Regions from separate parts of the Shinella sp. NM-101 genome, predicted to be linked through region 2. Evidence: riboswitches for the same ligand, from Rfam matches in the RefSeq annotation. Region 2 holds a riboswitch; each other region holds the start of a gene.

Region 1 (9,560 bases), on a different contig from region 2:
TCCCGCGCTGACCCTTGCCCAATGCAAGGCCGGCATCATCGGTGCCTTCCCGGCGCTGAACGCGCGCCCGGAAGCCCAGCTCGACGAATGGCTGGCGGAAATCACCGAGGGCCTTGCCGCGCATGACGCAAAGCATCCCGAGCGTCCGGCCGCGCCCTTCGCCGTCAACCAGATCGTCCACCGTTCCAACAGGCGGCTGGAGCACGACCTCACGATGTGCGTGAAGTACAAGGTGCCGGTCGTCATCTCCTCGCTCGGCGCCGTGCCGGAAGTGAACGCGGCGATCCATTCCTATGGCGGCATCGTGCTGCACGACGTCATCAACAACCGGCACGCCAATTCGGCGATCCGCAAGGGCGCGGACGGCCTGATCGCGGTGGCCGCCGGCGCAGGCGGCCATGCCGGCACGCTGTCCCCGTTTGCCCTCGTCCAGGAGATCCGGGAATGGTTCGACGGACCGCTCCTGCTTTCCGGCGCAATCGCGACGGGCGGCGCGATCCTCGCCGCCGAGGCGATGGGCGCCGACATGGCCTATATCGGCTCGCCCTTCATCGCCACGACCGAGGCGCGCGCCAGCGACGCCTACAAGCAGATGATCGTCGACAGCGCCGCCGCCGACATCGTCTATTCCAATTATTTCACGGGCATCCACGGCAATTACCTGAAACCCTCCATCGCCGCCGCGGGCCTCGACCCGGACCACCTGCCGGAAGCCGATCCCTCCAAGATGGATTTCGACAAGGCCACGACCGGCGCCAAGGCCTGGAAGGACATCTGGGGCTGCGGCCAGGGCATCGGCGCGGTGAAGGCCGTCGGCCCTGTGGAAGACCTCGTTTCCCGCCTCGCCCGCGAATACGCCGCCGCCAAGGCCCGCATCGCGGGCTGAGGCCATTTCGACGCGCGGCGCGGGAAAAATGCGCAAGTTGAAACTCCGCGCTTGAAATCTCCGTCCATTGCGGTTATCAGCGCACCCATTCCGGTCCCGACACGCTTCGGGGCCGCCTGAAGGGCCGCTTTAGCTCAGTCGGTAGAGCACATCATTCGTAATGATGGGGTCAGGTGTTCGAGTCACCTAAGCGGCACCATTCAATTCAAGCACTTAGCTTAATTTCGTTGATCCGGTCACCGTAGATCGCAGGGCCCGGTCAACATTTGACTTGTTTCGCTAAGCTCGGGTCAACATGAGGTCTTCGGTTGCGAAGAATCAGGCACTCGTTCGCACTCCACTTGGACAAGCTGCGGCTGCGGTCATATCCTCAAAAATGTCCGGCATTCCAATTTGCACAGCATTGAGCCTATCGTCATCATCGCCGCTCCCGGCATCCAGTGCATAATCACGGCCATTTCCCCGCTCTCGGGATAATCACTATTTTCTCCAGCTTCCGGTCCAAGCGCTGCTGGCGGCTCCGGGGGCCGTTTCGGAAGGCGCCGAGTCGCGGTTCGTCACAAAAGCTTCGTCGATGTTTCCTATAGGACTTCGGCGGGAAAGGCGTGGAACAGCCGGGCCGGCCGGCTCCGTCAAGCCACCGTCGTCGCCATTGCCGGCTTCGGTGTCCTGACGCGGATCGCCCTGGTGGCGGCGGCCTCCGGTGCCCGTCCGACCCCTTGAGGATATCGCCCATGTTCAACGACGATCATCTCAACCAAATCAAGGCGGAGACTGCCGAGTATTTCGGCGAAGAGGTCTATATGGAGATCGAGGAAAGACGGTTGGACGACTTCATCGCCGAGCGTATGCCCCAGGTTCCCGCCCCGATGCTCTAGCGCCGCGTCTCTTTCCACCGGAGCTAGCGCGGCGGCGCCGCACCAGTGGCTATGGCTGGAGCGAGCGTGCCATCCAGTTGCCCGCGTATATCACGACAAATCCCCGAATGATCCTCCAACGGAGTGCGGCATGACGACGGTGCTGAAGCGACAGAACGGATGCGATGCGGTTGTGCACCGGCAGCCGCGTGAAGAATTCGAGCCGGAATATCACCTCAATCCGGCCCGGCGGTTGCGGGAGGCCGTGCGTCGCAGCGCGCCGCTGACCCGCGAGGGGATCGCCGAGTATTTCTTCGCTCGCCTGTTCCAGAAGCTGGTTTATGCGCAGATCTGGGAAGACCCGGAAGTCGACATGGATGCTCTGGCGATCGAGCCCGGCCAGACCGTGGTCACCATTGCCTCCGGGGGCTGCAACGCATTCTCCTATCTTCTGGCGGACCCCGGCCGTATCGAGGCGGTCGATCTCAATCCTGCCCATATAGCCTTCAACCGGCTGAAGCTGGCGGCACTTCAAACCCTTCCCAGCTACGAGAGCTTCCACCGTTTTTACGCATTGGCCGATGCCCGGGAGAACCTGGAGGACTACAGGCGCTTCATCCGCCCGGTTCTCGACGAGGCCAGCCGTTCCTATTGGGACGGGCGCGGCCTCACCGGCCGGCGGCGTATCTCCATGTTCCGCCGCCATCTCTACCGCCATGGCCTCCTCGGCCATTTCATCGGCTGGGGCCATCGGGTGGCCCGGCTTTATGGCGTCAATCCGCGTCTCCTGCTCGAGGCGCGTGACCAGGACGAACAGCGCCGGCTCTTCGACACGATGATCGCGCCGTTGTTCGACAAGCGTTTCGTGCGGTGGATGACGCGGCGAAAATCCTCGTTGTTCGGGCTCGGCATTCCCCCGCAGCAATATGACGTTCTGGCGGGTGACGGCAGCATGGCCTCGGTTCTGCGCCAGCGGCTGGAACGGCTCGCCTGTGATTTTCCGCTGTCGGAGAACTACTTCGCCTGGCAGGCCTTCGGCCGCGGATACGGGCGAGACCAGAGCGCGCCATTGCCGCCCTACCTCCAGCGCGGAAATTTCGAGACCGTGCGCGCCCGGGCCGCACGCCTGGGCGTGGAAAACATCTCGATCACCGAATGGCTGGCGGCAAAGCCGGATGCCTGCGTCGACCGCGTCGTGCTGCTCGATGCGCAGGACTGGATGTCCGACGCCCAGTTGAACGGCCTATGGAGCGAGATTACCCGTTCCGCCGCTGCCGGCGCCCGCGTCATCTTCCGCACCGCGGCGCCGGCCAACCTGCTGGAAGGTCGCGTGGTGCCGGAGCTCCTGGCCCGCTGGGACTACCGGCGCGAGGAATCGCTGGCCCTTCACGCCCGCGACCGCTCGTCCATCTATGGCGGTTTCCATCTTCTGGTTTTGAAGGATCGGTCATGACGGCGACGCTCGACCACGGTGCGCTGATGGATCGCATCTATCGGCTGCAAAGACGCTTCGGCTTCTACGACGCGACGCGTAAATACTACCTGCTCGGTCGCGACAGGATGCTGGAGAGACTTCATGTGCCGGCGGGTGGCACGGTGCTGGAGATCGGCTGCGGCACCGGCCGCAATCTGGTGAAGGCGGCGCAGGCCTATCCGCATGCGCGCTTTCACGGCATCGACATATCGGGCGAGATGCTGGCGGCTGCCGGTAGCGCCGTGACGCGCACCCGCCTGCACGACAGGGTGCGCCTTGCCCGCGCGGATGCCGTCACCTTCGATCCGCAAGCAAGCTTCCGGACGGCGCGGGACCATGGCTACGATCGCATCTTCATTTCGTATGCCGTCTCGATGATCCCGCAATGGCGGGACGCTCTCCTCAGGGCGTCGCAGCTTCTGGCGCCGGGAGGGGAACTGCATGTCGTCGATTTCGGCGACATGGCGGGCCTGCCTTCATGGACGAAGCACGTCATTCGCACATGGCTGGGCTGGCATCATGTCAAGCCGCGCCCGGATCTGTTCGGGGTCGCTGCCGAGATCGCGGCGCTGCAAGGCGGAACGAGCGAGGCGGCCAGCCTTCACCGCGGTTTCTCGTGTATAGCAATCGTGCGCAGACCGGATGGACTGGCAGTGAAGCAGCCAGACGCCGGATAACAGTCACCGGCAGGGCCGAGGCGTATGGGCGCGTTCGCCCTGCCAGCGGAAGCAGTCTAGGAACGGGCGTTTTCCCGGCGGGGCCGGCTCCAAGGGTCCGTTGCTGCGCGGATGCCGTCAGACACCCTCTCGCGGATATGTCCCTCCTGCGGCTTGCAGGCGGAAACGGCGAAGCGGTGCTGGCTCCATGCGATGGCGCCTGCCCGGCTGGCAAGGTGCAGGCCCCTGCCGCGACGTATGCCCTGCAAGCCATCGCGACGTTGCTCCATGAGGCCGGCTCCCGCGAACAAGGCCACCACATCCTCCACCCGCATTCCCCGGTGAAACGGCAGGCGCGCCATGATGCGGCCGTGCTCCTCCCATTGCGCCACGGTCAGCAGGCTATGACCGTCGCGAATCTTGCCGAATATCCCGTCGAGCAGCAGCATGAGGCGCTCGATCCTGCTCTGACGGACAAAATCGCCGTCGATGACCAGCAGCCGCCCGCCCGGCCTCAGGATGCGGCACCATTCGCCGACGGCCTGTCGGGGGTCCGGCAGGGTCCACAGCAGGTTACGCGCGATGATCGCGTCGTACTGCGCTTCGGGCTCGAGCGTATGCTCGGCGTCGCCGGCGACGAACGTGACGGGGACGCCGGCCTCCTGCGCTTTCCGGCGGGCGCGCTCGAGCATCGGCCCGGCAAAGTCGAGGCCCGTCACGTCGAAGCCGGCGGCCTGCATCAGCAGCGACATCGTGCCCGTGCCGCAACCGAGATCCAGCGCGCGGCGGCCCTCGCCGTGGCCGAGATGGTCACGGATCAGGTCTCGCCATGCCTGCGCCTCGCGCATGTCCATTTGCCCGTGCCCGGGACTGAGATCGTAGGTTTCGGCGCGGATGCTCCAGTAGTCGCGGATGTCGTCCTTGACCGAACGATTGGAGAGACCCCCGGGTCCGGCCGCGCTCACCTTGCGGCGTCGCGCCGGGCGAGGATCTCGATCATGCGCTTGCGGGCGGCGGGCGGCAGGTCCGCCGGCAGGTCGGCTTCGGTGGCCGGCGTATCGCCGACCTGGATCAGCATGGCCATGCCCATGGTGAAATGCGGCGAGCACTTGATGCCCCAGATGCCTTCCTCGCTCAGCGTCACCTCGATCTCCTGATTGATCTTGCCGACAAACTTCTTGCCGCCGTCGGGGATCATGCCGGCGATGGTGGCGGCGTTGTGGCCGGGGTCCGTGGCGAGGAATTTCACCGTGTCGCCAGGCTTGATCACGAGGTATTCGGGCTCGAAGGGCATCGGGCCCGTCGCGTTGCGGTTGAGCATCTTCACCTCGAAGGTCTCGGCCACGGCCGGGGATGCGAGGAGGCCGAGAAGAAGGGTCAGTCGGAGCAGCATGGAGTGTCCTTTCAGGCAAGGCGTTGGAAGGCGAAGACCGGCCGGCCGCCGGACGGATGGGGAATGAGTTCGGCCTCGACGGCGAAGATCTCGCGGATCAGCGGTGCGGTGAGCACCTCGTGCGGCGGCCCGAGGGCCGCGCATCGCCCGTGTTTCATCACCAGCAATCGATCGCAGCGCTGTGCGTGGTTGAGGTCGTGGAGGGCGATGACGGTCGTCACCGCGAGCGTTCCGATGAGGTCGAGAATGGCGATCTGGTGGTGGATGTCGAGATGGTTCGTCGGCTCGTCGAGAAGCAGGAGCTGCGGTTTCTGCGCATGGGCGCGGGCGATATGGACCCGCTGGCGCTCGCCGCCCGAGAGCGTCGCCCAGTCGCGGCGAGCCATGTGCTGCATATCGACGGCCTCGAGCGCCGCGTTCACGGCATCGTCGTCCTCGCGGCCCCACGGCCGCAGCGCATCGAGCCACGGCGTGCGGCCGAGCTCGACCGCATCGCGCACGCAAATCCGCTCACCCGTCTCGGCCTGCTGGGCGACGAAGGCGATGGAGCGCGCGACCTCGCGCCGGCTGAGGCGCGCCATGGGCCGGCCGGCGAGGCGGATCTCGCCCCGGCTCGGGCTGACGAGCCCGGCCAGCATGTTCAGGAGCGTCGATTTTCCCGAGCCGTTTGGTCCTATCAGGCCGAGCGTCTCGCCGGCGCGCACGCCGAGATCGATGCCGGAAACGATCGGGCGGCCACCGGCCATCCGGGCGACGCCGGCCGCTTCGAGTACGGGCCTGTCGGTCATCGCTGCCTTCCCCTGACCATGATGAAGGCGAAGGCCGGCGCACCGACCAGCGCGGTGACGACGCCGATCGGCAGGACCTGCCCAGGAAGGGCGATGCGCGAGACGACATCGGAGACGACGAGGAAGACCGCCCCGGCGAGTGCCGTCGCCGGCACCAGCCGGCTGTGGCGCGCGCCGACGAGAATGCGCATGGCATGCGGCACGACGAGCCCGACGAAGCCGATGGCGCCGGCGACCGAGACCATGATCGCCGTCACCAGCGTCGCCGTTCCGATCAGCACGACCTGCGTGCGGCGCACGTCGATGCCGAGCGCGGCCGCGCTCTCGGCGCCGAAGGCGAAGGCGTCGAGTGCCCGGACATGCCACAACGTGATGCCGAGCCCGGCGAGGGTCATCGGCAGCACCAGCCAGGTGTCTGGCCAGCGCACGCCGGAAAGGTTGCCCAGCAGCCAGAACATTATGCCCCGCGCCTGCTCGGCGCTTGCCGACTGCGCGATGATAAGGGCCGTCAGGGCGTTGAACATCTGCGATCCCGCAATCCCGGCAAGGATGATCACCGCCGCGCCGCGCATGCCGGTTCCGCCGCCCGCGGCGCGGGCCAGCAGCGCGACCAGCACGAAGGCCGTGATGGCGCCGGCAAAGGCTCCGGCCGACATGCTGAGCAGCCCCGCGCCGAAACCGGCGACGGTGACGGCGACGGCCCCGGTGGAGGCTCCAGCCGAAATGCCGAGGAGATAGGGCTCGGCCAGCGGATTTCGCAAGAGCGCCTGGAGGATGAGGCCGGACAGGGCGAGGCTGGCGCCGCCGCAGGCCGCCACCACCGCGCGCGACATGCGATAGTGCCAGATCACGCTGAGTTCGATGGGATCGATCGCACGGTCCAGGAAGCCCGCTTTCGTCGCCAGGACGTCGAAGACGGTGGCGAGCGGGATGCGCGTCTCGCCGACCGCCGTTCCAAACAGCAGCGCTGCGGCCAGCACGGCCGGAGCCAGCCAGAAGAGCCACCCGAGGCCATGGACCGCAGCGCCTTGTCTCATTTCGACAGACCGAACCCGGAAAGCGCGTTCGACAGCTTCTCCAGCGCGAAGATCGCGCGAACCGACGGGTCCATCGCATTCGCCTCGATCGTGAGGATGCGATCCTGCCTGACCGCCTCCATCTCCTTCGCGACGGGATCGGTGGTCAGGAACTCGCGCTTGACGGCGATGTCGTCGGCGGGGAAGCGACGGCGGTTCATTTCGGCCGCGACGATGAAGGTCGGCCTCGCCGTGGCGATGGTCTCCCAGCCCACCGTCGGCCACTCCTCCTCGGAGGTGACGACGTTCTTCACGCCCAGCTTGGAGAGCATCCAGCCCGGCACGCCGTTGAGGCCGGCCACATAGGGGTCGATCTCGATGTCGGCGGAGGAATACCAGAACACGCCGGAAACGTCCTCGGGCAGGTTCAGGTCCTTGGCTTTGCGGACCGCGGACTCCTCGCGCGACCTGAGGTCGGCGACCAGCTTTTCGCCGCGTTCGGAGACGTCGAAGATCTCGGCCAGTTCCGTGATGCCCTGGTAGAGCAGGGCCGTGTCGAACAGCCTGGTGCGGGCGCCGTCCATGCTCTGCGTGTTGTCCTTTCCGACGCATTCGGTCGGCATGATCCAGCTTGCGATCCCCGCGTCATCGAACATCTCGCGCGTGCCGACCGCCCCCTGCGGACCGATCATCCACTCGTAGGCGGTGACGACGAGCTCCGGCTTCTTTGCCACGACGCTTTCGAAGCTCGGCGCATTGTCGGCGAGGCGCTCGACCGTCTTGTCGACCTCGGCGAATTCGGGCAGGACGGGATTGATCCACAGCGCGGTGCCCTTCACCTTGTCGGCGAGGCCGAGCATGTAGAGGATCTCGGTCGTGCTCTGGCCGACGCTGACGACGCTGTCCGGCGCCTTCTCGATGGTGACCTCGTGGCCGCAGCTCGTCAGCTTCAGCGGATAGCTGGTGGCCGCGAACGCCATCGGCGCCAGGGCGAAAGTGGCGATGAACGCCGTCGTGAACCTCAACATCGTATCCCTTCCGTTGCAATGTTGGCGGGACGAAGGAAGGCCGAGGATCGAAATGCAGGACGCCGATCACAAGCCCGCCCGAGCCGACCCGCTCGGTTGGTCATCTGCGTCGGCAGGTCTCCTGACTGACGGGTCGTCGCTTTCCTCGACCTTCCCGGGCGCGGGGCCCAGTGGATTTTCCGAGTTCAGCTCGCCGCCTACAGTTGCGGGGGCAGTTCCGTTTGGCTGGCCGTCTTTGGCCACGGATTCCCTCTTAGTCCCTTCCGGAAACCGACCGTCATCCCGTAGCGAATAGCATCGGCGCTTGCAAGGCCGCCGGATCGGGCCGGCCGAAACGGGATGAAAGAGAGGATGTCAGAACACCGACGCGCCGCCGGTCGCCGAAGGTTCACGGGACCGGGCCGCGATCATGGTTCGCCCGCATCAAAGCATGCGGGGGAGCACGTCGGTCGGACCGCCCCTGTCCTGCAGCCGGTGCTTCACGGTGCCGGCTATGTGCAGGAGGACGCAGGCCAGCAGGATATAGGCGCTATAGGCGTGCAGCGCCTGGAACACCGCGAAGGCCGTATCGTTCTTCGGCAGGACCTCCGGCACATGCGAGAGGAAGAAGAAAGGCACGCCGTCGCCGTCCGTGAGGCTGCTGGACATCGCGTAGCCCAGCAGCGGAGTGAGTATGGTCAAGGCGATGATCAGCCGGTGGGTGATGTGGGACAGGCGCTTCTCCCAGGGCTTGAGGGCGTCCGGCGCGTGCGGCAGAACCGCACGGTAGCGCCAGCGAAGGGCAAGCTGCGCCAGCGCCAGCAGCCAGGCCAGCACGCCGAACTGCTTGTGGTTGGGATAAAGGATCGCGGCCGTCGGGTCGTCCTCGGCGCGTCCGGTCATGTACCAGCCGCAGGCGATCAACCCGAGGATCAGGATGGCCCGCAGCCAGTGCAGGATGCGGATCGATACAGGATATCTGGCGCTGCTGTCTCTTTGAAACGGTCTCATCATGCCATTCCTCGTCTGGCCGGCTCGCTGCCGGCACCGCACCCCGCCGGATGCTCGCATTCGAGTATCCCGGTTTCGTGTGCGTTTCATGGAGATTGCGTGGATGGCGCCCATTGTCGCGGCAGGATCGCGATCGGCCTCAGCGGGCGGAGTGCAGCGCGGCCGCCGCGTGGATGAAGCCGCGGATCAGCGGAAGGTGCTGGCGCTCGGCGAGGCAGATGACGTATTCGTCGATAATCTCGTGGGCGTCTTCGATCGGCACAAAGGCGAGGCGGTTGTCATTGCCGAGTTCGAGATCGGCGATGACGCCGCATCCCACCCTGTTGGCGATGGCTTCGCGAACGCCTTCCCTTGAGGAAATCTCGACGATCTGCTCGATGGAAATGGCGTGACCCGCGAGATTCTTCTCGAAAACCTCGCGGGTGCGCGAGCCGCGTTCGCGCATGACGAAGGACAGGCCTTCCAGCGCGCG
Region 2 (9,560 bases):
GACGGTCTGCGGCATCCTCTTCATGCTGTTCTTCAACCGCATCGTGCCGGAGCGGAGCAACAAGAACGCCAGCATCGAGGAATCGCTGGAAGCGGCCGCCTATTCCTCCGACGCGAGCGTGGAGGAAGGCTCTCCCTCCATCGGCAAGTCGCTCAACGAGGTGCTGAGGAACGGCGACGGTGAGGTCATCGCGACCGCGATCATCCGCGGCCACGTCCACATCGCGCCGCTGCCGGATGTCCGGCTGGCGGCCGGGGACACGATCCTGATGGAGGGCACCGCCGGCGCGCTCGACAAGGTCGTCTCCGCCGCCGGCCTGTCGCTCTCCGGCAAACCCATCCAGACCGGCCGCGGCGAGTCGGGCGAGATCAGCGCCATCGAGGTCGTCGTCGGCAACGAATCCCGCCTCATCGACATTTCCGCCCGCTCCATCGCGCTGTTCCACTCCTACGGCATCAACCTGCTCGCCGTCAGCCGGCAGGGTCAGCGCCTGCGCGAAAAGCTCTCCGAGGTGCGCCTTCGTCCTGGCGACGTGATCGTGGTGCAGGGCAACAACCGGGCGCTGCCGACGCTGCTGCCCGAGCTCGGCCTCCTCCCCCTCGCCCAGCGCGAGATCCTGCTTGGCGCGCCGCGCAAGGCGATCATCCCCGTGCTGGTGCTGATCGCCGCCATGGCCTCCACCGCGCTCGGCTTCGTGCCGGTCGCGACCGGCTTCTTCGCCGCCGCCGTCGCCATGGTGCTGTTCCGCGCGGTGCCGCTGCGCGAGGCCTATGCCGCGCTCGACGGGCCGATCCTCGTCATGCTCGCCGCCCTCATTCCCGTCTCCGACAGCCTGCGCACGACGGGCGCGAGCGAGCTCATCGCCGGCTGGCTCGGCGATATCGCCGTGCACCTGCCGCCCTTCGGCGCGCTCGGCCTCATCCTGCTGACGGCGATGGCGGTGACGCCCTTCCTCAACAATGCCGCGACGGTGCTCGTCATGGCGCCCATCGCGGCGAGCTTCGCAAGCGCCCTGCACTACCGGCCCGAGGCCTTCCTGATGGCCGTGGCGATCGGCGCGGGCTGCGACTTCCTCACCCCCGTCGGCCACCAGTGCAACACGCTGGTCATGGGCCCGGGCGGCTACAAGTTCGCCGACTATCCCCGCGTCGGCCTGCCGCTCTCCGTCCTCATCGTCATCGTCAGCGTGCCGGCGCTGCTCTACGTCTGGCCGGTGCAATAGGCGGGACCCGAGTTTTTCTTGACGCGCCGGGCTGAATATGGTCTCACCCAGCCCAATGGAAAGCCTCTTCCCGCCGCCCGAAACGGCGAAAATCCGGGCTCTCCCCTCCTGAAATGTCAAGACAGGCCCTATCCATGAGCACTTCCGGCGTCCGCGTCCGTATCGCACCCTCCCCGACCGGCGAGCCGCATGTCGGCACCGCCTATATCGCGCTGTTCAACTACCTCTTTGCGAAAAAGAACAACGGCACCTTCATTCTGCGCATCGAGGACACGGACGCCACGCGCTCGACGCCGGAATTCGAGCAGAAGGTGCTGGACGCACTGAAATGGTGCGGCCTCGAATGGTCGGAAGGCCCTGACATCGGCGGCCCCTACGGCCCCTACCGCCAGTCCGACCGCAAGGACATCTATCGTCCTTACGTCGACCAGATCGTCGCGAACGGCCATGGCTTCAAGTGTTTCTGCACGCCCGAGCGGCTGGAGAAGATGCGCGAGGAACAGCGCGCCGCCGGCAAGCCGCCGAAATACGACGGACTGTGCCTGCATCTCTCGGCCGAGGAAGTGACGCGGCGCGTCGAGGCCGGCGAGCCGCATGTCGTGCGCATGAAGATCCCGACCGAGGGCTCGTGCAAGTTCGTCGACGGCGTCTACGGCCCGGTCGAGATCCCGTGGGAAGCCGTCGACATGCAGGTGCTGCTGAAGGCCGACGGCATGCCGACCTACCACATGGCGAATGTGGTGGACGACCACCTGATGAAGATCACCCATGTGGCGCGCGGCGAGGAATGGCTCGCCTCGGTGCCCAAGCACATCCTCATCTATCAATATCTCGGTCTCGAGCCGCCGGTCTTCATGCACCTGTCGCTGATGCGCAATCACGACAAGTCGAAGCTCTCCAAGCGCAAGAACCCGACCTCGATCTCCTATTACTCGGCGCTCGGCTACCTGCCGGAAGCGCTGATGAACTTCCTCGGCCTGTTCTTCATCCAGATCTCCGAGGGCGAGGAGCTGCTGACCATGGATCAGCTCGCCGAAAAGTTCGACCCGGAGAACCTCTCCAAGGCCGGCGCGATCTTCGACATCCAGAAGCTCGACTGGCTGAACGGCCGCTGGCTGCGCGAACAGCTTTCGGAAGAAGATTTCACGCAGCGCGTTCTGGAATGGGCGATGGAGAACAACCGCATCCGCGAGGGTCTCAAGCTCTCGCAGTCGCGCATCTCCAAGCTCGGCGAACTGCCGGACCTCGCCGGCTTCCTGCTGAAGTCGGACCTTGGCCTGACGCCGGAATCCTTCGCCAAGGTGAAGTCGACGCCGGAAGAAATCCTCGAAGTGCTGAACCAGGTGCAGCCCGATCTCGAAAAGATGCCGGAATGGACCGTCGAGAGCATCGAGGCGGAACTGCGCGCAAGCGCCGACCGGCTCGGCAAGAAGCTCAAGGTCGTGGTGGCCCCGCTCTTCGTCGCCGTTTCCGGCTCGTCGCGCTCGCTCCCGCTCTTCGATAGCATGGCCATCCTTGGCCGCTCCGTCGTGCGCCAGCGCCTGAAGGTCGCCGCGCAGGTGGTGGCCTCGATGGTGGGCAGCGGAAAGTAAGGGGGTCCCCTCATCCGCCTGCCGGCACCTTCTCCCCGCGGGGAGAAGGGAATGCGGCGCCCGCAACACACTCCGGTCCCCTCCCCTCGGGGAGAAGGCCAGGGTGAGGGGGCAGCAGGCACCAGTTTGCAATTAATTGCGCGGCGAAAGCCGCAACAGGGTTCGAAAAGATGACCGACACGAAGACAGACACCGCCCTTTCCTCCGACCCGACGGAAGTCCGCCGCCAGAAGCTCGGCCAGCTCCGCGAGACGCTCGGCGAGGTCTATCCGGCGCATTTCCACCGTACGATGACCAATGCGGAGCTTGCGGAAAAATACGAGGGCCTGGAACCCGACACGGAGAGCGGCGACATCGTGACCGTCGCCGGCCGCGTCTATTCCTCGCGCAATTCGGGCATGTTCATGGATATCCATGACGCCTCGGGCAAGATCCAGATCTTCTCCCATAAGGACACGACGCCGGAAGAGGCGCGCGCCCTGCTGCCGATGATCGATATCGGCGACATCATCGGCGTGACCGGGATCGTCCGCCGCACCAAGCGCGGGGAACTCACGATCAACGCGCAGCAGATTGTCATGCTGACGAAGACCCTGCTGCCGATGCCGGAAAAGTGGCACGGCGTTGCCGATGTCGAGATCCGCTACCGCAAGCGCCATCTCGACATCATGACCAACGAGGAATCCAAGCTTCGCTTCCAGCAGCGCTCGAAGATCGTCTCCGGCATCCGCCGCTTCATGGAGAACGACGGCTTCATGGAAGTCGAGACGCCCATGCTGCATTCGGTCTATGGCGGCGCGACGGCCGAGCCCTTCAAGACGCACCACAACACGCTGAAGCTCGACATGTACCTGCGCATCGCGCCGGAATTGTTCCTCAAGCGCACGCTGGTCTCCGGGCTCACCGACAAGGTGTTCGAGATCAACCGCAACTTCCGCAACGAGGGCGTGTCGACGCGGCACAATCCCGAATTCACGATGATGGAATGCTACTGGGCCTATGCCGACTACGAGGACATCATGGACCTCGTGGAACGCCTCTTCGCCGAGCTTGCGGTGAAGATCCACGGCTCGACCGAATTTGCCTATGGCGACAAGGAACTTTCCTTCAAGGGCCCGTTCAGGCGCGTGCCGATGCCCGATGCCGTCAAGGAAGCAACCGGCCTCGACTTCCTCGCCATGAAGAGCGACGAGGAAGCCCGCGCCGCCGCCAAGGCCGCCGGCTTCGAGATCGAGAAGGACTGGACCTGGGGCGAATGCCTTGCCTTCATCTTCGAGGAGAAGGTCGAGCCGACGCTGATCCAGCCGAGCCACGTCACGCATTTCCCGAAGGACATCTCGCCCTTCGCCAAGGAAGTGCCGGGCGAGCCGCGCCTCGTCGAGCGTTTCGAGACCTATTGCAACACCTGGGAACTCGGCAACGCTTTCTCCGAGCTCAACGACCCGGAAGAGCAGCGCGCCCGCATGGTCGAGCAGCTCGAACAGGCCCATGCCCGCGGCGAGAAGGCCAAGCAGCTCGATGACGAATTCCTCGACGCCATCGACCAGGGCATGCCGCCCGCAGGCGGCCTCGGCATCGGCGTCGACCGCCTGATCATGCTCTTGACGAACGCCCCGTCGATCCGCGACGTCATCCTCTTCCCGGCACGCCGGGCGAAGGCGGACTGACACGCTTCGTTGCGGTGGCAGGAAGCACCGCTTCCCCTCCGTCGTGGTCCGGCTCGACCCGACCATCCATCCCCACAGCCTCACCGTGGCTTGGATGCTCGGGGTCAAACCCGAGGGTGACGCGCGTGCGGAGGTAGCCGTCGAGCAAACATCGAAGCCCCCATCATCCAAGATGACGGGGGCTTTTCCTTGCCTTACGCCTCGATGGAGACATCCCCGATGGGCCGCGAGCAGCAGGCGAGGATGTAGCCTTCCGCGATCTCGTCGTCGAGGATGCCGCCATTGTGGCGCATCTCCACCTCGCCAGAGACCTTCATCACCCGGCAGGTGCCGCAAAGCCCGCCCTCGCAGGCCGCGCCGATGCGCACGCCGGCCGCGCGGGCCGTCTGCAGGATCGTCTGGCCGGGCGGGCACTTGCCCTCCTTGCCGGCCATGGTGAAGCTGACGGTCGCGACGGCATCGGCATCGACCTCCTGCTCGCCGGCGCCGGCACGTATGGCGATTTCCTCCGGCGCGGGGGCGCTCGACGGCTGGAAGCTCTCCTCGTGATAGCGGTCCATGTTGAAGCCGCAGACCTTCAGCATGTCGCGCACACCGCGCATGAACGGTTCCGGACCGCAGCAGAAGACGGTGCGGTCCCGGAAATCCGGGGCGAGCAGCGAAAGGCGCGCCGCGTCGATGCGGCCGCGAAGGCCATGCCAGCCGTCGCGCGGATTGTGGCCCTCGACGACGAAGCCGAGCGCAAGGTTCGGCATCTGGGCGGCAAGACATTCGAGCTCGCCCTTGAACAGCAGGTCCTCCGGCTTGCGCGCGCAGGTGACGAAGGCGACGTCGGACTGCGGCGCGCAATCGGCCATCCAGCGCGTCATCGACATCATCGGCGTGACGCCCGAGCCGGCGGAGATGAAGAGATACTTCTCCGCGGGATAACGCACGAAGGAGAAGTCGCCGAGCGGCCCGAAGGCCTTCAGCTTCATGCCGGGGCGCAGGTTGTCGAACATCCAGCGCGTGCCGATGGAGTTCTTCTGCGCCTTCACCGTCACCGCGACCGAGAACGGGCGCGATGGCGAGGAGGACAGCGTGTAGGTGCGCATGACCGGATCGTCCTCCGACACCGGCAGCTCCAGCGTGACGAACTGGCCCGGCAGATACCGGAACCAGTTCTTCTGGTCGGAGCTGAAGGTGAAGGTCATCACATCAGCCGTTTCCACGGTGACGGCGATGCACTCCAGCAGGTTGTGGCGGTCGTGCCAGGGATTGAGTTCGTCGAAATGGTGGAAATGGCTGACGACCGTCATGTCACGCGACCTTGGTAAGCGGCTTCTTGGCGCCGTCGAGCCGCTCGATCATGAAGTTCGAGTACCATTCGACGAACTGCATGACGCCGCCCTCGTCCTCGGCCGAATAGGGGCCGGGCTGGTAGGCGGGCGAGCGGATGCCGAAGGCATTTTCCTCGACGATCCGGCGGTCCTGGTCGTTGGTCTCGGTCCAGACATGGGTGAGTTCGTCGAGACGGTAGTCGACGCCCTCGACCGCATCCTTGTTGACGAGCCACTTCGTCGTGACCTGCGTCAGTTCCGGGCCGAGCGGCAGCACGCGGAAGGTGATGGCGTGGTCGGCGAGGACGTGGTTCCACGTCGTCGGATAGTGGAAGAGCAGCAGCGTGCCGACATGGCTTTCCAGCATGTCGTTGGAGAGCGGGCGCTGCACCGCGCGCGCGCCGGACATGGTGTAGCTCTCCGCATCCTGGATGAGCGGCATGCGGGCAGCGCGGAACTGGCCGGTCGGCGAGATGCGGAATTCGCTCGGCAGGCCCGCGGCCTCGCACTTCGCCCAATGCGCGGCGATGACCGGATCGTCCTTCGCCCCTTGCACGCCGGTCGCGCTCGGCGCTTCCGGATAGGTGCGGCAGAGCTCCGGGTGGTTTGCGGCGCAGTGGTAGCACTCGCGGTTGTTCTCCCAGACGAGCTTCCAGTTGCCCTTCTCGATGATCGTGCTCTCGAAGGCGACCTTCGTCTCTCCGAGGCGGTGGCGGGCGAGATAAGGCTCAGCCGTCGAACGGAAGGCGGAAAAGTCGGGCGCCTCGTCGGCGAGGCAGATGAAGATGTAGCCGCCGACGGTCTCGCAGTGGATCTGCTTCAAGCTGTGCTGCGTCTTGTCGAAATCCGCCGCCATGTGGCGGGCAAAGAGCAGAGAGCCGTCGAGCTCGTAGGTCCACTGGTGGTAGGGACAGACGAGCTTGGCCGAGGTGCCCTTGTGCTGCGTGCACACGCGCGAACCGCGATGGCGGCAGGAATTGTGCAGCGCGCGGACGGTGCCCGAACGGTCGCGGGTGATGACGACGGGATAATCGCCGACCTGCACGGTGAAGAAGTTGCCGGCCTTCGGGATCTCGCAGTCATGGCCGATGAACAGCCAGTCGCGATACCAGATCGTCTCGAGGTCGAGCTTGTAGTGGTCGGGGTCGATATAGAAGGCCTGCTCGAGGCTGTAGCCCTCGCGCCGGTTCTTGAGCTTGCGGAGCACGTCGCTGCTGATGTCCATGGCGGATCCTCAACTAATCCAGATTTGGGCCGAGGCGCACGGGAGGAGACGGCATCCGGGCGGAAGACCGCACGGGCTGCACGCTTCCCGGCCGCCCGCCGCAGCCAGTCACGATCGTTTCTCCAGGCTGGTTTCCGGGCTGAGGAGCGTCCTGCCGGGCCGTTCCCTTTTCGAAGCCGGACGGCTTCGAGGGTCGTGCCTTGCCTGACCGGTGCAACGCCTTCCCAGACCTCCCGTCCAGTGGCCGCTGCTGCACCTTGCTCCAACACCGTTGCGGGGGCAGCGCCGGACTTCAACCGGCTTCCCAATTCTCCACCCCCCTGCGGGGGCAGCACCTTGAGTGTCTCCATCTAACCGCAAGCGCGGCGGCGCGGCATGTCGGAAAACGACATGCCATTCTGATTTGACGACAGTCAAGACGGAGCATGGAGCACAGATAGAATCCGGTTTTCTCCACTTAACTCAACTACATATGCCGATTTTCACGGCAGGCCGCCCATTCTTTCGGCACGCCCGCATCCGCGATCAGTCTCTTGTCATATTGCGACCATGATTGTGACGCGCAAAAGAAGGCAGCCGCACGGAAAGGAATGCTTAACGACGTTTTCATAAGCTTTCCGGCAATCCGGGCGCGAGGACGGGGTGTCGAAGCGTGCAGCAGACGAAATTCCGATACTACGACGCCGTGGCGTTCAAGCGCGCGAACCCGCCGCGCTCCGCCGTTCATACGGAATTCCTGCGCACCGGCCGCATCGAGCGCAATTTTAGCTGGAGCCCGAACGAGAAGCGCTATCTCAGCTACCAGGAGGTGGCCGAGCGGACGGGCCGCAAGCTGGAGCGGGCGGGCAACGTCACCCACGAGCGCATCAACGGCTTCCACCGTTCGATCCAGTTCCCGAAGCTGATCTTCCACCGCACGCTCGCCGGGACGCCGCATCTCGGCTACTGCCACATCACGGTTGCCAATTCGCGCTTTGCGGAGTTCGACAATGTGCAATGGGCCTTCTACATGGCCAATTTCCTCGCCGAGATCGGCGACGGGGAACAGTTCTTCGCCGGCATTTCGCAAAAGCCGGGACGCATGTATTTCGCCGTCGCCATCGCGCCGGCGGAAGATGAAGGGCGCCTGACGATCGACCGGACGGTGCGCGGCAACGGCGTCATCTTCCGCACGGACGACCCGAAGCTCGCCATGAAGAACGTGCTGATGCTCGGTGCGCGCAACGAAACCCTGCGCAGGGCCATCGAGGCGCTCTGACGCGGGCTCACGAAGCCTTGTAGAGCATCCACTCCTTGCCGGCCGGCACCTCGTCGCCGCGGCCGTAGACGACGATCTGGTCGCCCCCCGCCGCCTTCGCCTCCGCCAGCGCCCGTTCGCAGGCGGACGAAAGGTCGAGCGCGCTGTCGGCCCGGTCCGTCATGCACACGCCGGTGGAAAGCGTGAGATTGCCGAGATTGCGGCCGGTGCGCGGATCACGCAGCGGCACCGCCTGGAAGGCCGCGCGCAGGAGATCGACAAGGCGCGTTACCTCGCCCTCGTCCGCGGTGTTGAACAGGAAACCGAAACGCAGGCCGTCGAAGCGCACGGCAAGGTCCTGCGCCGGGAAGGCCTGGCGGATGAGGCCGCCATAGAAGGTGACGAGATGGTCCGACAGCGCCTCGATCTGGCCGGGCGAGAACCGCCGCTCGGCATCGACCTCCGCAATCGCCACGCCGCACAGCAGCGGCATCTGCGGATTGGCGTAGACGCGGGCGAGCGCCTTGTTGAAGGCGCGGCGGTTGCCGAGCCTGGTCGGCGGGTCGATGAACTTCGTCGCCTCGAACTCCACCATCTCCTTCTGGATGCTTTCCATGGCGGCGGTCTGCGCCGCGACCTTCTCCGCCATTTCCGCCGCATGGTTGACGCGCTGCTCGGTCGCCCGCTGCAGCGCCTCGAGCGAGCTGCCGAGCGCGCCTTCGCCAAGGCGTCCGGCATCGCGGATGACCTGCGAGGCCTCGCCGATCAGGCGGCCGTAGTCGTTGAGCGAGGAGCGCTCCTGGCTGAGCAGGTGCATGAAGTTGCTCATCTCGCTGCTGAGCGCGCCCGCCGAACGCTGCAGCACGCTCGCCTCGTGCTGGTGGGGCAGGTATTTGCGGCCGAGTTCGTCGAGGGCGGCCTGCGACTTGTATTTGCCGAGCGCGATGAAGTCGCGCACGAGATCCGGATTGCTGCCGGCATAGGCCTCGTAGACCAGTTCGTAATTGCGCGGCAGGCCGTCAATGCCCATCTGCTTCATCGCCATCGCGATCCGCAAGGCGATGTCGGTTTTCGAGGATTTTCTGTGAGTCATGATGGGGACCTGCGTGCGGGACTGTTGGCCCCCGTATAACAGGCGGCTCTTTCGGCCCCTCTAACCCGGTCGCTCGAATTTTAGGCAACCGCGCGGTCTTGGCAGCCACGGCCAAAGCCCTGTAAAGGAAGCAGAAAGACGGAAGGACGACATGGCGGATATCGTGGATACCCGGACGGATGGCGAGGCCGCGCTGGCACGCGCC
Region 3 (9,560 bases), on a different contig from region 2:
GATGCGTTCAGGCTCGCCCGAAGAATCTCGTCCCACCTCGCCGATCCCGCGGTGGATGGCGTCGTGGTCACCCACGGGACGGACACGATGGAGGAGAGCGCCTATATGGCCGACCTGCTCGTTGACGGCGACAAGCCCGTCGTGTTCACCGGCGCCCAGCGCGCCGCCGACGCGCCGGACAGCGACGGCCCGCGCAACATCGCGGACGCCGTGCGGGTGGCCGGCGCTCCGGGCACGCGCGGCCTCGGCACGCTCCTGTGCTTCGAGCAGGAATTCCACGCCGCGCGCGACGTGACGAAGTCTCACACATCGCGCGTCGACACGTTCGTGTCCGGCGAGCACGGCAAGCTCGGCGAGGTCGACGGGGACACCGTGATCGTGCACCGACGCCCCAACCTCGCCGGCACGATCTCAACGGACCGCGTCGAGGAAGACGTCGAGATCGTCAAGCTGGGGATCGGGACCACGGACCGCTCCATCCGCCTTGCCGCCGCAGCCGGCGTGAAGGGGATCGTCATCGAGGGTTTCGGCCGGGGGAATGCGACCCCGCCGGTGACCGCAGCGGCGATAGAGCTCGTCGGCCAGGGCATTCCGGTCGTCATGACCAGCCGTTGCCAGCGGGGGCGCGTGAAGCCGATCTACGGCAATGGCGGCGGACGGACGCTCGCCGAAGGCGGCGTCATCTTCGCGGGTGACCTCAGCGCCCAGAAGGCCCGCATCCTCCTGTCCGTGCTGCTAGGCAGCGGCATGCCGATGGCGGAGATCCGGCGGCAGGTCGAACGGTTCGGGATGTAAGAAGCTCCGCAGCCTGCTGGCGATGAAACGCCGCCTTCGACTGCGGAGCGGTAAGGAAGGCACCGGCCAGCCTTGCCGGCCGGTGCCCGATCATGCCGTCAGGCTGCCTTCAGCAGGTCGCCATGCGGGTCGAGCACGAACTTCGTCGCCGCTCCCTGGTCGAAGCTCTCGTAGCCCTGGACCGCGTCGTCGAGCGCGATGATCTTCGCGTTGACGATGTCGGCGATCGGCAGGCGGTCGTGCAGGATCGCCTGCATGAGCTGGCGATTGTACTTCAGCACGGGCGTCTGGCCGGTGTGGAAGGACTGCGCCTTCGCCCAGCCGAGGCCGAAGCGCAGCGCCAAGCTGCCGTGCTTGGCCGCGTCGTCCACGGCACCCGGATCCTCGGTGACATAGAGGCCGGGGATGCCGATGGAGCCCGCGGCGCGGGTGATCTCCATCATCTGGTTGAGGACGATGGCCGGCTGCTCGCCGCCGGCATGGCCGCGCGCCTCGAAACCGACGGCATCGATGGCGCTGTCGACCTCGTTGGTGCCGATAACATCGGCGATCATGTCGCCGAGCCGGTCGCTCCTGGAAAGGTCGATCGGCTCGAAGCCGACCCTGGCGGCATGCGCCAGGCGGTCCTTGTTGAAATCGCCGATCATGACGACCGCCGCGCCGAGGATGCGGGCGGAAGCGGCAGCCGCGAGGCCGACCGGACCGGCACCGGCCACATAGACCGTCGAGCCGACGCCGACGCCCGCCCTGACCGCGCCGTGGAAGCCGGTCGGCAGGATGTCCGACAGCATGGTGAGGTCGCGGATCTTCGCCATCGCCTTGTCGCGGTCGGGGAACTTCAGCAGGTTGAAGTCGGCATAGGGGATCGTCACGTAGCGCGCCTGCCCGCCGATCCAGCCGCCCATGTCGACATAGCCGTAGGCGCCGCCGGCGCGCGACGGGTTCACGGTGAGGCAGACGCCGGTATCCTGCGACTTGCAGCAGCGGCAGCGCCCGCAGGCCACGTTGAATGGCACCGAGACGATGTCGCCGACCTCCAGCATCTCGACGTCGATGCCCTTTTCGATGACCTCGCCCGTGATCTCGTGCCCGAGCACGAGACCCGGCATCGCCGTCGTGCGCCCGCGCACCATGTGCTGGTCGGAGCCGCAGATGTTGGTCGAGATCACCTTGAGGATGACCCCGTGCTCGATGCGCCGGCCATCCGGCGCCTCCAGCTTCGGGTCGTCGATGTCGCGCACCTCGACCTTGCCGGGCCGCATGTAGACGACGCCTCTGTTCCTGCTCATAGTCTGTCTCCTCCTGGGTTGAAGCCGTCCTGCCCGCTCCTCGGCAGGCAGGATCGCGATCGCAACGTTTGCGAGCCGCCGGACGGCGGTGCGCATCGTTTCCCGACGACGGGTGGAGAGAGGAAGGAACGGAGCGATTGCAAGACAACGCCGTTCGCCTCTCGATCGCCCACCGCAATCGGCCGAGTCTTTGCTTCAAGGCTGGTTTCCGGGCTTCGGAACCGTCCCTCGAGGACACTCTCGACGCCTTCCCGGCCGGGCGGCCAGTGGCATTCGTCGAGATTTCGTTCCGCTACCGTTGCGGGGGCAGCGCCGGCATCGCACCGGCTTCCCAATTATCCATGCCGAGGCTTTCGGCATGGCACCCTGAATGGCCCAGCATTCCACTTATCGTCCGCAATGACCCGCGAGATAACGACATCGCCGGCACCCTGAACGACAGCTTCCATCCGCTGCATCGACGCATTCGCGCAGCCTGGCGAAGCCGGACTGCGATATTCCCGGGCTTGCGGGCGACATGGCCGGCGTCCATCACCGCCCCGGCAGGAACAAAGCCCAGCGCCTCTCGTTAGCGATCCATCCTCGCAATGAAAGACAGAACCGATGGACACCGTTCCTGCAAGCCGTCTACCCACCTGTCCCCTCTCCGTTACGATCAACGGCACGCCCTATACGCTGGATGTCCATCCCTGGACGACACTCCTCGACCTCCTGCGCAGCGACCTCGAACTGACCGGTACCAAGAAGGGATGCGACCATGGCCAGTGCGGCGCCTGCACCGTCGTCATCGACGGGCAGCGCATGAATGCCTGCCTCAAGCTTGCCGTCACCCTTTCCGGGGCTGCGATCACCACCGTGGAAGGTCTTGGCACGCCGGAAAGGATGCATCCGGTGCAGAAGGCATTCGTCGAGCATGATGCCTTCCAGTGCGGCTACTGCACGCCGGGCCAGATCTGTTCCACCATCGGGCTCCTGAATGAAGGCCATGCCCACACGCGCGACGACATCCGCGAATTGATGAGCGGCAATCTCTGTCGGTGCGGCGCCTATACCAACATCGCCGACGCCATCGAGGATGTGCTTTCGAGCCGGGCTTCCTGGCGGGAGGCGGCGGAATGAAACCCTTTGCCTATACCCGCGCCGAAACCGTCGCGGATGCCGTGGCCGCGCTTGCCGCCAGCCCGCAGGCGCAGTTCCTGGCCGGCGGCACCAACCTTGTCGACCTCATGAAATACGACGTGGCGCACCCGGACGCGATCGTCGATATCAATTCCCTTCCCCTGAAGGAGATCGAGGCGCTTGCCGATGGCGGCCTGCGCATCGGCGCGCTGGCGAGCAATTCCGCCGTCGCCTACGATGCCCGGATCGAGGCGCGCTTTCCCCTGCTTGCAAGCGCCATCCTCGCCGGCGCCTCGCCGCAGTTGCGCAACGCCGCGACGACCGGCGGCAACCTGCTGCAGCGGACCCGCTGCCCCTATTTCTACGACCCGTCCACCCCCTGCAACAAGCGCGAGCCGGGCAGCGACTGCGCGGCCATCGGCGGCCTTACCCGCATGCACGCCATCCTCGGGGCCAGCGACAAATGCATTGCCGTGCATCCCTCCGACATGTGCGTGGCGCTCGCGGCGCTGGACGCCACGGTGGAAGTGGTAGGGCCCGACAGCGCACGGGACATCGCCTTTACCGATTTCCATCGGTTGCCGGGGGATGAGCCGCACCGCGACAATATTCTTGAGCGCGGCGAACTCGTCACGGGCATCCGTCTGGAGGCCAACCATTTTGCCGGTCACTACTCCTATCTGAAGCTGCGCGATCGCCTGTCCTATGCCTTCGCGCTGGTATCGGTCGCCGCTGCGATGGAAATCGCCGACCGACGCATCATCGACCTGCGCGTCGCGCTCGGCGGCGTGGCGCACAAGCCCTGGCGCGATCCGCTCGCCGAGGCGGAATTTGCAGGCGCGCCGGCGGCGGACGAGACATTCCGGCAGGTGGCCGACCGCCTGCTCCTCGATGCCCGGGGCCAGGGCGGCAACGACTTCAAGATTCCCCTCGCCCGACGGGCGATCGTCCGCGCCTTGCGGCAGGCGGCCAGCGGCATGCCGCAGAGCCAGACGACCAAGGCAATCCAATAGGAGGCAAGAATGCTCGACCGTTCCAGAATCGTCGGCCTGCCGATCTCCCGCATCGATGGACCGCTCAAGGTGACCGGGCAGGCCAGATATGCGGCGGAGCATTTCGAGCCCGGAATGCTCTTCGGCCACGCGGCGCTCGCCACCGTTGCCACCGGCCGCATCATCGCGCTCGACGTGCGCGCGGCGGAGCGCGTGCCGGGCGTGGTCAAGATCTATACCCACGAGAACCGGCCGAAAACCGCCTATCGGGACAGCAAGTGGAAGGATGCCGTGGCGCTGCCCGGCCATCCGTTCCGCCCGCTGGAGAACGACCGCGTGCTGTTCGACGGCCAGCCTGTCGCCTTCGTGGTCGCAGAGACGCCGGAGGCCGCGCGTGACGCCGCCGCCCTGATCCACGCGCACTACGCGGCCGAAAGGCCGCACACGGACATCCTCGCCGAACGGCACGACAGCTACGAGCCGCCGGTCGCCCGCATGAAGCAGCTCCTGCCTCCGCCCCCGCGCGGCGACGCCGAGGCCGCCTTTGCCGCGGCACCGCACAAGGTCTCCGCCGATTATCTGCTCTCGGGCGAGCATCACAACCCGATGGAGCTGTTCGCGGCCACCGTGCGCTTCGAGGATGACGGCGTGCTGACGATCCACGACAAGACGCAGGGCTCGCAGAACAGCCGCGACTATGTCTGCGGCGTATTCGGCCTCGACCCCGACAAGGTGATCGTGAAGAACGACTTCGTCGGCGGCGCCTTCGGCCAGGCGCTGCGGCCGAAGCATCACCTCTTCCTGGCCGTGATGGCGAGCCTCGACCTCAGCCGGTCGATGAAGGTGGAGATGACCCGGCGGGAAATGTTCTACCTCTCCTGGCGCCCTTCCTGCGTGCAGACCGTCTCGCTGGCGGCGGATGCGGATGGCCGTCTAAAGGCCGTCCTGCACCATGCCGTGCATGCCACCTCCCGCCATGAAGACTATCAGGAGAACGTCGCGAACTGGTCCGGCCTCGCCTACAAATGCGATAATGTGAAAATCTCCTACGAACTCGTCAAGCTCGACCTCGCAACGCCCGGCGACATGCGCGCACCGGGCGCGGCGAGCGGCATCGCCGCGCTCGAAACGGCCATGGACGAGCTTGCCCATGAGGTCGGCATCGATCCGCTGGAACTGAGGGTGCGCAATTTCGTCCACCGCGACCAGAACCAGGACAAGGCCATCACCTCCAAGGCGTTGCATGCCTGCTACCGCGAGGGCGCGGCGCGTTTCGGCTGGTCGGAGCGCTCGCCGGAGCCGCGCTCCATGCGCGAGGGCAACGACCTCGTCGGCTGGGGCATGGCGGGCGGCATCTGGGAAGCCATGATGTCGAAAGGCGAAGCGAAGGTCCGCCTGTCGACCGACGGCAAGGTCAGGGTCAGCGCGGCGGCCTCCGACATCGGAACCGGGACCTACACGATCCTCGGCCAGATCGCGGCGGAAACGTTCGATTGCCCGATCGATGCGGTGACCGTCGACATCGGGAGCTCCGATCTTCCGAAGACCGGTGTCGAAGGCGGATCCTGGACGGCGGCGACCACCGGCTCGGCCGTGCAGGCGGCGGCGAAAGCCGTCGTGAAGACGCTTCTTCGCCATGCCGGGTCGATGGAGAATTCGCCGCTCGCCGAGGCGAGCGAAGAGCAGGTCGAAATCGCCGACGGACGCCTCGTCCTCGAAAGCAACCACCAGGCCGGCATCGCCCTTGCCGACATCATGGCGGCGGCCGGCCCCGACACGATCGAGGAACACGCCAAGGTCGGCCCCGATATGCTGTCCATGATGCGCTATGCCGCCTACAGCCATTCGGCGGTCTTCGTCGAGGTAAAGGTGGACGAGGAGCTGGGCGTCGTGCGCGTGACGCGCGTGGTCAGCGCCATCGCCGCCGGCCGCATCCTCAATCCCAAGACGGCCCGCAGCCAGATTCTCGGGGGCGTGGTGATGGGCATCGGCATGGCTCTCCACGAGGAGGGCATGATCGATCACCGCACCGGCCGCATCATGAACCATAACCTGGCCGAATATCATGTGCCCGCCCATGCGGATATCCACGACATCGACGTGATCTTCGTCGAGGAGGACGACGACAAGGCAAGCCCGATCGGCGTGAAGGGCCTTGGCGAGATCGGCATCGTCGGCGTTGCCGCCGCCGTGTCGAACGCGATCTTCCACGCGACCGGCAAGCGCATCCGCGATCTGCCGATCACGATCGACAAGATCCTGGAAAGCGAGATCGTTCAATGACCGACCGCCTCGCCGTCACGCCGCTTCGCTACCATCCCGATATCGAGCATGTCGAACCGGACGAGCCACAAACCGCGCGCGAGCTCGCGGAGACGATGCTGTCCATCGCCGAGAAGACCTATGCCGACAGCGGCCATGCGATCCGCTGCGTGCATGCAAAGAGCCACGGCCTGCTCGCCGCGCGCCTCGAAATCCTCCCCGACCTTCCGCTGGAACTGGCTCAAGGCATTTTTGCCGCGCCTCGGACCCATGACGCCGTCGTCCGGCTCTCGACGACGCCGGGCGATCTGTTGCACGATAGCGTTTCCACGCCCCGCGGCATGGCCTTGAAGGTGCTTGACGTCGATGGCGCACGATTGCCCGGTTCGGACGGCTCCGCGAGCCAGGACTTCGTGATGGTGAACGGGAAAGCCTTCAATTCGCCGAGCGGAAAGGCGTTCCTGCGCAGCCTGAAGATGCTGGCCTTGACGACCGACCGCCTCGAAGGCGCCAAGGAGCTGCTTTCCAAGGTCTTCAAGGGGCTTGAATCCGTCGTCGAGGCGGTCGGCGGTGAAAGCGCGACGCTCAAGTCGCTCGGCGGCAATCCGCCGACCCACATCCTCGGCGAAAGCTTCTTCTCCCAATTGCCGCTACGCCACGGCGACTACATCGCCAAACTCGCCATCGTTCCCGCTTCCGACAATCTCCGGGCGCTGGCCGGAACGCGGCTCGATACCGGCGACGATCCCGATGTCGTCCGGCACGCGGTCGAGTGTTTCTTTATCGAGGAAACGGCCGTCTGGCACCTTCAGGCCCAATTGTGCACCGGCCTCGACGACATGCCGGTCGAAAGCGTCGAAGCCTGGGACGAGACGATGAGCCCTTTCGTCACGGTCGCCCGGCTCGTTGCAGGGCCTCAAGCGGCCTGGAACGAAGACCGTTCGGTCGCCGTGGATGACGGCATGCGCTTCAGTCCCTGGAACGGCATCGCGGCGCATCGGCCGCTCGGCTCGATCATGCGTCTTCGCAAGCTGTCCTATGAGAAATCCGCAGCCTTTCGCTCGCAACGCAATGCAACGCCCGTGAGCGAGCCCGTTTCCTGTCCATTCGCGCACGCAGGAAGCGCCGCGATCCGGAACACCGGATCCTAGGCGCCTTCCACACGAAGGATGCCCCTATTGCTGCGTCCATGGCAGGCCGGTTTTCGGCTTGTCCCCGGGGAGCTGCCGCTCGGCCACGAAGATCGACCAGGCCGACATGAAGAGCGCGGCGACCATCGGCCCGACGACGAATCCGTTGATGCCGATCAGCGCGATACCGCCGAGCGTCGAGATCAGCACGACATAGTCCGGCAGCTTGGTTTCCTGGCCCACCAGGGGCGGACGCAGCAGGTTGTCCACGAGCCCGATCACGAAGACCCCGACGAGGGTCAGGACGACGGCCTGCCACCACATGCCGAGGAGCGCGAGATAGACAGCAGCGGGAATCCAGATCAGCGCGGCGCCGACGGCCGGCAGGAGAGACAGGAGGCTCATGGCGACACCCCAGAGCAGTGCCGGCTGGAGATCGAGGGCCCAGAAGGCGATGCCGCCGATCAGGCCTTGAACCACGGCGATGATCACATTGCCGCGAACGGTCGCACGCACGGTCGAGGTGAACTTCGCGGCAAACTGCCGGGTATGATCGTCGCTGAGCGGTACGGCGCGCAAGATCATCCGCGACAGAACCCGGCCATCGCGGAAAAGAAAGAACAGCAGGTACAGCATGATGCCGAACGAAAGAAAGAAGGCCAGCGTGCTCTGGCCAAGGCTCAACGCGCGCCCCGCAAAGAAGCTGCCGCCTCCCAGCACGGCCGATGCCAGGCCCTCCGGCAGTTGGCCGAGCCCTCCCACGCTGACGGATTCGATGTGCTCCCTGACGAAGAGCGGCAGGGCGTCCTCCAGCTTCTTCAACAGCCCGGGAAGATCGATGTCTCCGCTCTCCACGCGCTGGTAGATCTGGCTTGCCTGCGCGACCAGCGATGTCAGCACGACAAGGCCCGGAACGATGACGAGGCAAAGACACGCCATCACGGAAGCGAGGGCCGCAAAGTTCCTGTGATTGCCGAGGCCGCGTTCGATTCGAGCGTGGACGGGAAAGAAGATGATCGCGAAGATGACGGCCCAAAGAACGGCAGAGTAGAACGGCGTCACAACGGCGAAAAACGCGATGGTGACCAAGGTCAATATTACGATGAAGCCAACCCGGTATATGAACATTGCTTTTCCCTGCGCGGACGTGATGGTCGACCGTTCGTCTTACGCCCGCCGCCGTGACGCCTTGTCTGCGACTGTTGCATGAGGGGTCGGTTCCGGGTCTCTTCCTGACCTGCGAAAATAGCCGCGGCCGTCATCACGGCAAGGTCACGGCCAGTCAATTCTTTGTTTTGGAACCATTCAAAACCTCCCGCGGTTCAGGCCAATGGATGCGGGAGGAGCGATTTGGCGACGCGGCGACAGTTCATTCATTCGATCATGCTTGCAAGCGCAGCGATTGCCGCGCCTGCTTTCGGACGGACCATATCGGGAATTCCATGGGTTCCCGGGCTGGCGGATCGGCCTGCCGTACCGGACCCCGCCCGGACGTTCTTCACCGCCGCCGAGCGTGCCTGCGTGCGCGCCATCAGCGCGCGCCTGATCCCGTCGAACGACACCGGCCCGGGCGCCGACGAGGCCGACGTCGTCACCTTCATCGACCGGCAGCTTGCCGGCTTTTATGGCCGCGGCGAACGCTGGTACATGAAGGGGCCTTTCTCCGCCGGCACGGACGAGCAGGGATACCAATCCGAAAGCCCGCCGGCCGGGCTTTACCGCAAGGCGCTCGCCGCACTCGACGCGCACTGTCGCGGGAGCCATGACGGAAAGGCGTTCGACGAGCTCGACGCCGGGGTGCAGGACGACATCCTCGCCGCGATGGAGGACGGCGAGCTCGAATTCGAGGGCGTCGCGGCGCCGGCCTTCTTCGCGCTTGTTCTCGAAAACACCATCGAGGGCTTCTTCAGCGATCCGATCTATGGCGGCAACCGGGACATGGCAGGCTGGCGGCTCGTCGGCTTTCCCGGCGC

Evidence for each region. Region 2 has a riboswitch for cobalamin ahead of L0976_RS04685 (aromatic ring-hydroxylating dioxygenase subunit alpha). Riboswitches for the same ligand answer to the same signal wherever they lie in the genome.
Region 1: it holds a riboswitch for cobalamin, as region 2 does, so the genes downstream of both, L0976_RS20705 (ABC transporter substrate-binding protein) here and L0976_RS04685 (aromatic ring-hydroxylating dioxygenase subunit alpha) in region 2, are expected to answer to the same signal.
Region 3: it holds a riboswitch for cobalamin, as region 2 does, so the genes downstream of both, fdhA (formaldehyde dehydrogenase, glutathione-independent) here and L0976_RS04685 (aromatic ring-hydroxylating dioxygenase subunit alpha) in region 2, are expected to answer to the same signal.

What each region holds. Positions count from the first base shown of each region.
Region 1 is NZ_JACBFT010000012.1:116,872-126,431, reverse strand. It holds gene L0976_RS20750 (nitronate monooxygenase family protein) at 1-886, shown strand, start outside; tRNA gene L0976_RS20745 (tRNA-Thr) at 1,010-1,085, shown strand; gene L0976_RS20740 (hypothetical protein) at 1,621-1,764, shown strand; gene L0976_RS20735 (DUF3419 family protein) at 1,895-3,196, shown strand; gene L0976_RS20730 (class I SAM-dependent methyltransferase) at 3,193-3,894, shown strand; gene L0976_RS20725 (methyltransferase domain-containing protein) at 3,951-4,838, opposite strand; gene L0976_RS20720 (pseudoazurin) at 4,835-5,266, opposite strand; gene L0976_RS20715 (ABC transporter ATP-binding protein) at 5,278-6,054, opposite strand; gene L0976_RS20710 (iron ABC transporter permease) at 6,051-7,091, opposite strand; gene L0976_RS20705 (ABC transporter substrate-binding protein) at 7,088-8,098, opposite strand; cobalamin riboswitch at 8,192-8,388, opposite strand; gene L0976_RS20700 (cytochrome b) at 8,522-9,091, opposite strand; gene L0976_RS20695 (LysR substrate-binding domain-containing protein) at 9,228-9,560, opposite strand, start outside.
Region 2 is NZ_JACBFT010000002.1:173,833-183,392, reverse strand. It holds gene L0976_RS04705 (SLC13 family permease) at 1-1,222, shown strand, start outside; gene gltX (glutamate--tRNA ligase) at 1,357-2,814, shown strand; gene lysS (lysine--tRNA ligase) at 2,985-4,481, shown strand; gene L0976_RS04690 (hybrid-cluster NAD(P)-dependent oxidoreductase) at 4,676-5,779, opposite strand; gene L0976_RS04685 (aromatic ring-hydroxylating dioxygenase subunit alpha) at 5,781-7,025, opposite strand; cobalamin riboswitch at 7,133-7,379, opposite strand; gene L0976_RS04680 (DUF6656 family protein) at 7,678-8,283, shown strand; gene L0976_RS04675 (diguanylate cyclase domain-containing protein) at 8,291-9,355, opposite strand; gene L0976_RS04670 (L-threonylcarbamoyladenylate synthase) at 9,507-9,560, shown strand, end outside.
Region 3 is NZ_JACBFT010000003.1:109,587-119,146, reverse strand. It holds gene L0976_RS07615 (asparaginase) at 1-795, shown strand, start outside; gene fdhA (formaldehyde dehydrogenase, glutathione-independent) at 894-2,084, opposite strand; cobalamin riboswitch at 2,266-2,468, opposite strand; gene L0976_RS07605 ((2Fe-2S)-binding protein) at 2,688-3,203, shown strand; gene L0976_RS07600 (xanthine dehydrogenase family protein subunit M) at 3,200-4,216, shown strand; gene L0976_RS07595 (xanthine dehydrogenase family protein molybdopterin-binding subunit) at 4,226-6,478, shown strand; gene L0976_RS07590 (catalase family protein) at 6,475-7,608, shown strand; gene L0976_RS07585 (AI-2E family transporter) at 7,633-8,715, opposite strand; gene L0976_RS07580 (gluconate 2-dehydrogenase subunit 3 family protein) at 8,938-9,560, shown strand, end outside.